2 regions of the Promicromonospora sukumoe genome follow, and region 2 is predicted to be linked to the other one. Evidence: predicted binding sites of a transcription regulator. Region 2 holds the regulator's gene; the other holds the start of a gene.
The links. The regulator LexA, encoded in region 2, represses DNA repair genes until DNA is damaged. The targets are predictions, from matches to a motif close to TCGAACANNTGTTCGA.
Positions count from the first base shown of each region.

Region 1: the regulator LexA is predicted to act here: its motif matches at 1,779-1,794, upstream of FHX71_RS12280 (HNH endonuclease signature motif containing protein).

Region 1 covers NZ_JACGWV010000001.1:2,762,729-2,766,186, forward strand. Annotated here, with positions in the region: gene FHX71_RS12280 (HNH endonuclease signature motif containing protein) at 1-1,565, opposite strand, end outside; gene FHX71_RS12285 (serine/threonine protein kinase) at 1,912-3,458, opposite strand, start outside.
Region 2 covers NZ_JACGWV010000001.1:985,951-989,408, forward strand. Annotated here, with positions in the region: gene FHX71_RS04390 (L-lactate dehydrogenase) at 150-1,136, shown strand; gene lexA (transcriptional repressor LexA) at 1,275-2,090, opposite strand; gene FHX71_RS04400 (LysM peptidoglycan-binding domain-containing protein) at 2,283-2,894, shown strand; gene nrdR (transcriptional regulator NrdR) at 3,035-3,458, shown strand, end outside.

The DNA.
Region 1 (3,458 bases), 1.8 Mb from region 2:
CGCCGCCAGGTGGCGTCCTCGGCGAGGAGCCGCGCGACGTCTGCCGGGACCGGTCCGAACCCGTCCAGCTCAGCGGGCGCGTCGTCCAGACCCAGAAGCGTGCTCGCCGGGACGGTGACGCGGACGACCGGCCGGGTGGGCACCACCCGCACGACCGTCTCGTGCACGACGGGCGCCCGCCCACCGCAGGCGCAGACAGCGTCGGCCGCAGCGCTGGTAGCGGTGTCAGCGCCCGTGCTGTTCTCGGTGCTAGTGCTGATGTCGGCGCTCGTGCCGATGTCAGTGCCTGTGCCGATGTCAGTGCCCGTGGCGCTCGCGCCGGTGGTGCCGACCCGCGTGCTCGCCGTCGTACCCGTCATGTCGGACGTCGAGCCGCTGTCGGCCGACGCCGACCCTGGAGCTCCCGTGCCCACGGAGCTCGCCGCGCGCACGTTTGTCCCCGGGGCCCCCTCGGTCACGGTGGCCGCGAAGCGGTCCGCTGGCAGCAGCCGGCCCGTCACAATGCCGGTCAGGCAGTCCGCCCGGAGCTGGCCGAGGGTGCGCTCCTCGCCGGCGGTGTACCGGAGCTGGTGCGCCATGTCGTCGACGACGCCCCACACGGCCGCCGCGTCCACGGCGGGCAGGTACGCCGACAGCCAGCCCATGTCGTTCTCGGCCCGATCGAGCTGGACGTTGCGGTCCAGAGCCGCCGCCCGCGCGGTCTCCTCGGCGCCGTGCCGGGCCTTCGCGAAGGCCAGCAGCTTGCTCCGGAGCCAGCGCCACGTCCGGGACGGAGCCTGCGGCAGGTATCGGGCGATCGCCTCGGCCCGCTCGGCCACCGTGAGCTGCGCGGCGGAGCGCAGCAGGGTGTGCGCCTTGCGCACGTCGATCCGCCCCGAGACGAGAGCACTGATCACCGTGGGGTGCTGGGCACCGGACTCGGCCCGGACCACTACCTCGGACCCCTCGGCCTGCGTGATCGCGAGCTCGGCCGTGACCTGCCCGACCAGCGAGTCGTGGGCCAGCGGGTGGGTCTCCCGCGCGGCCCGCTCCGCCACGGCCTGCGCCTGCACGCCCGCCGCCCACGACTGCAGCCGGGCGCACGCGCCCACCAGCTCCCCCAGTACGTCGTCGGACAACGCGGCGAGCGCCGCCGACCCGGCCTCAGCTCCAGCCGGGAGATCGACTGCCGAACCGGCCGTCGGCACCGCAGCGGGTTCAGCGGCAGGCACGGCGTCGGGTCCGACAGCAAGTCCGACAGCGGTCCCGACAACAGGTCCGGTGCCCGCGGCCTCGCACGGCGCGGCACCCAGCCCGGTGTACTCGGCGACCACTCGTGCCAGCTCCGCGCCGGGCGCGCCGGCCAGCGCCTCCCGCAGCACCTCGACGGGCCACAGCGCCACCGGGCCGGACGACGCCGTACCGTCCGACAGACGACTCGACTCCGGTCGCGACGGAGCGCTCCGCAGGTACTGCTCGTCCCGCTCGGCGAACAGCGCCTCACCTTCGGCGAACAGTGCGGGCGAGCCAGGCGTCGTCGGGCATGCTGCCGGCCGCGGGATCCTCGGCAGGAGGGGACGCCTCATGGAGCACTCCCGCCAGGAGAGGCACCACGCACATGGGGTCGTCGGCCAGCGCGGCGGAAACGCCCTTCCGCTCGGACACCTCGCCCGGCCCTCGACCGGTCAAGAACGACACGGTCGCCAAGCCTCCACCGCCGTCGGCCCGCTGCTTGCCCATGCTGCCACCTCCCCCGATACCCGGAAAACAATCAAAATTAAACCATGCACATCATTCCTGCGGACGTTTGTTCGATCCTACGTGGAGCCACTGACGGCCGCTCGTTGTTCTGCCTGCCGCGTAAACGGCGCCCTTCGGCGCGCACAGGGAGCGTCGGACCGATAGTCATATTGCGGGGTCAGGACGACCAAGTCAGGGCGGCGGCGACCCCGACGGCACAGGGTCGGGCTCTCCCACGAGCACCGTCACCGTGACGCCCAGGCGCAGCACGGTTCGTGCGGGCGGCGCGGTGCCGACGACCGGGGTCCGCGGCGACGTCCCCGCGATGTCCGGCACCACTTCGAAACCGGCGGACTCCAGCTCGGCCAGCGCGGCGCCCAGCGTCATGTCGGCCACGGCGGGCACCGCGTTCCGGCCGCTCGCCACGGTGACCGCCACCGCGGCGCCGGACTCCACGATCCGGCCGGGCGCGGGATGCTGTTCGAGCACCGTCCCGGCGAGTTCGGCCGAGTCCTCGCGGGTCACGTCACCGAGCGTCAGCCCGACGGCGCGCAGCGCCTCCTGCGCCTCCGTGAGCGTGCCCGTCAGCACGGGCACCGCGGAACGGTCCGCCGACGGCGGTCGAGCCGTCGCCGTCGGCGTCCCGGAGGAGGTCGCCGACGGTGACGCACTCGGGGCCTGCGATGCGGCGCCACTGCTCGGCGAACCCGACGGCGAGGCAGACTGCGACGCGGTCGACGCCGAAGGTGACGGGCTCGCCGTCGACATCGGTGCCGGCGTGAGCGACACGGAACCGCCGGCACTCGGCGAGTCCCCCGCTCCGGCCTGCGGCAGACCGGGGGCCGCGACTGCCGCCCACACCGCCAACCCCGCCAGGAGCAGGGCGAGCGCCACCGCGCCGACGCCGGCGGCGCCGGCCCGGCGCGCGACGACCGGTGCCGCCCCGGGCCCGTCCTCGACCGGCGCGAGGTACGCGAGGTCGGCGGTCCGGCGCGGTCCGTCGCCGCTGCCGGGGCCCGGGTCACCGTCGGGGCGCAGCTCGCCCGGGATGTCTCCCGCAGTGCGCTCCTCGTTGCTGTCCCCCGGCCCGGTCTGTTCGCCCGGGCCCGCGCCCCGCGCCGAGGTGGTCAGACGTTCCTCGTCCGGAAACGTCCCGGCCCCGTTGATACCGCCCGCGCCCGCTCCGGCACCCAAGGTCGGGACGGCTCCCGACGACGCCACCACACCCGAGGTCGCCCCTACTCCCGAGGCCGTCGCCACGCCCGCACCACCAACCCCGCCGATACCCGCACCCAGTCCAGGCCCCGCAGCCACACCCAAACCCACACCAGCACCAGCACCAGCACCAGCACCAGCACCAGCACCAGCGAACCCGACCGACCCCGCGTCCGCCGTCGTCCCGGCTATCGCGGCCGTCCCGGTCGCCCCCGCCGTCCAGGCCGTCCGGCCGATCGCCTCCGCGAGCGCCGTGCGCATCTCGGCGGCGTCCCGAAACCGGCGGACCGGTGTCTTGTTCATGGCGCGCGTCACGACGCGGTCCAGGGCCCGGGCCGCGGGGGCCAGCGCGGACGGCACGGGAGGCGGCGCCGAGACGTGCGCGCTGAGCACCTGGGCGTCGGTGTCACGCGGGAAGGGCGGGCGCCCGGTGAGCAGGTAGTAGAGGAGCGCTCCCGCCTGGTAGACGTCGCCGGCCACGCGGACCGGCCGCCCCTGGGCCTGCTCGGGCGACATGAACTGGG
Region 2 (3,458 bases):
CGCGGGTCCCACGGGCGTCGCGCGGACGCTCCTCTCCTTTGAGACCTAAGTTTCTCCGCTTTGGGGCGGCCCAAAGCGGAGAAACTTAGGTCTCAAAGGAGAGGAGCGTCAGCCCACGCGACGGGGGCCTCGGCGCCTAGCCTGAGGTCATGGCAGTCATCCCGGACGTCCCCGCCCAGCCCGCCGGCTCCCGGACCACCAAGATCGCCGTGGTGGGTGCCGGGGCCGTGGGCTCGACGCTCGCCTTCGCCGCGCTGACCCGCGGCTCGGCGCGCACCATCGCCCTGCTGGACATCGACCGGCAGAAGGTCGACGCCGAGGTGCTCGACCTGCAGCACGGCCTGATGTTCACGTCCCAGGCGCACGTCATCGGCTCGGACGACCCCGCGGTGTGCGAGGGGGCAGACGTCGTGGTCGTGACCGCCGGGGCCAAGCAGAAGCCGGGCCAGAGCCGCGTCGACCTGGCGGAGGCGACGATCGGGCTGATGCGCACCATCCTGCCGGGCCTGGTCGAGGCCGCGCCTGACGCGACGTACCTGATGGTCACCAACCCCGTGGACGTGGTGACCTACGCGGCCCTGAAGATCTCGGGCCTGCCGCGCGAGCGCCTCTTCGGCAGCGGCACCGTGCTCGACTCGTCCCGGCTGCGGGTCGTGCTCGCGGAGCGGTGCGGCGTCGCCGTCGGGAACGTGCACGCCTACATCGCCGGGGAGCACGGCGACTCCGAGATCGCGCTGTGGAGCTCGGCCTCGATCGGCGGCGTGCCGCTGCTCGACTGGGTGCCGGTGGGCGGTGCGGCGCCCCTGGACGCCGAGGTCCGCGCCGAGGTGCACCACGAGGTGGTCGACTCGGCGTACCGGATCATCGCGGGCAAGGGCGCCACCAACTACGCCGTCGGCCTGGCCGCCACGCGGATCATCGAGGCGGTGCTGAAGGACGAGCGCCGGATCATGCCGGTGTCCTCGCTGCTGGACGACTACTACGGCATCAGCGACGTGTGCCTGTCCGTGCCGTCCCTCGTGGACCGGCGTGGGGTCGCGGACCCGGTGCGGGTGCCGATGTCCGACGACGAGCTGGCCGGCCTGCGCGCCTCCGCGGAGAGCGTGCGCGCGGTACAGAAGCGGTTCGGGTTCTAGGTCTCGACAAGCTCGACCAGCGGGGGGTCAGGCTCGACCCGCGGGGGACCAGGCTCGACCGGCAAACGAAAGGCTCGACCAGCATTTCGCTGGTCGAGCCTGTCGAATCGCTGGTCGAGCCTGTCGAGACCTTCGTGCTCAGAGGCTCCGCAGCACCGCGACGACGCGGCCCAGGATCTGCGCCTCGTCACCCGGGATGGGCTCGTAGGCCGGGTTCTGCGGCAGCAGCAGCACGTGCCCGTCGGTCTGCTTGAAGGTCTTGACCGTGGCCTCGCCGTCGATCATGGCGGCGACGATCTCGCCCTGCTCGGCCACGTTCTGGCGGCGCACCACGACCCAGTCCCCGTCGCAGATCGCGGCGTCGACCATCGAGTCGCCCGCGACCTTGAGCAGGAACAGCTCACCGTCACCGACGAGCTGGCGGGGGAGCGGGAAGACGTCCTCGACGACCTGCTCGGCGAGGATCGGGCCACCGGCCGCGATGCGGCCGACCAGAGGCACGTACGACGGCGGCGGGGTGCTCGCGTCGTCGGGCACGGAACCGCCCCAGTGGACCTGGCCGCTGCGTCGCGGCTCCGGCCAGTGGATCTCGCCGCGCGTCGGCTTCTCGACCTGCTCGGCCAGGGGTTCGACGAGCTCCATGGCGCGCGGCCGGTTCGGGTCGCGGCGCAGGAAGCCCTTCTTCTCCAGCATCTGGAGCTGGTGCTTGACGCTCGACGGGCTGGCCAGCCCGACGGCCTCGCCGATCTCACGCATCGACGGCGGGTAGCCTCGCGTCTCGAACGACTGCCGGATCGTGTCCAGCACGAGGCGCTGCCGCTCGGTGAGGCGGTCTGCCGGCGAGATCGCGTGGACGTCGGCGACCGCCCCGTCGCCCGGCGCGTCCAACGTGGCGACACCCGAGAGTGCCGTGTCGACGGCTCTCGTGTCGCTGGTCCCGTCCCGTCCCGTCATGCCCGTGCCCCTCCCGTTCCGACAAATGTTCTCCTGTGCGCTGCCCACTCTAGATCACAAATGTGCTCGGCTCAAACGAATGTTCGAGCGTGTCTCGACACGGGCGGTGTCCCGTGCTACACAATGGTACGAGCGTTCGACGAACGTGTGTATGAACGGACAAGAGTTCGAATCGTCTTTCGAGGAGGGGCCATGGGGGACGTGATCCCGCTGCGGCAGTACACCCCGGCGTACGGGCAGGTGTCCGGAACGAGTGCCACGGTGCGGGCGTACCGGCCGAGCCCGGCGCACCCGGCCGGCCGAAGGCTCGCACCGGCCGAGCATCGCGCGGCCGCCCCGGCGCACGGACCGCGCCGGACGGGAGAGCCCCGCCAGGCACACGCACCCCGCCAGGGCTCCGCGCCCCACCGGTCGCATGCACCCCGCGAGTCCTACGCACCGCACCAGGCGTACGCGCGGCAGGCTCATCACCCCGCCACCGACCGGTCCGCGCTCGCCGACCGCCTCGGCCTGGCCGGCCTGCGGCTGACGCGCCGCGGCCGGGCCGTGCTCGTCCTGCTGGCGATGCTCCTGGTGGCGCCGATGGTCACGTGGGGGGCGACCGCCGTCGCAAGCGCCCCGGGCGAGCCGACCGAGGTGCGCGTGCACGCGGTGCAGCCGGGGGAGACGCTCTGGGGCTTCGCCCAGGAGGTCGCGGAACCCGGCGAGGATGTGCGGCAGGCCGTCGCCCGGCTGCAGGACCTGAACGAGATGTCGTCGGCCACGGTGCGTGTCGGCGAGCTGCTCCTGCTCCCGAAGGAGTGACGGGAAGCACCCCGAAAGTGGCCAGAGGCCACGATTCGCCGTCAAATGTTGCGGCGATGTTGCATGGGGGTGGTTTGCCCGCTTACGGTCGGGGCGCGACCGGATGTCTCCGGTCCGTGGCCGACCACGCTGGAGTGAGCATGCACTGCCCGTTCTGTCGCCACGCCGACTCGCGCGTGGTGGACTCGCGGACCGCCGACGACGGCCTGTCGATCCGGCGCAGGCGGCAGTGCCCGAACTGCAACCGGCGGTTCACGACCGTCGAGACCGCCAGCCTCTCCGTGGTCAAGCGCTCCGGCGCCACCGAACCCTTCAGCCGGGACAAGGTCGCCGCGGGCGTGCGCAAGGCCTGCCAGGGCCGGCCGGTCAGCGACGACGACCTCGCGATCCTGGCGCAGCGCGTCGAGGAGACCCTGCGCAGCAACGGCAGCGCCGAGATCGACGCCTACGAGGTGGGCCTCGCGATCCTCGGCCCCCTGCGCGAGCTCGACGAGGTGGCCTACCTGCGGTTCGCCAGCGTCTACCAGTCCTTCGACTCGCTCGAGGACTTCGAGAGCGCCATCA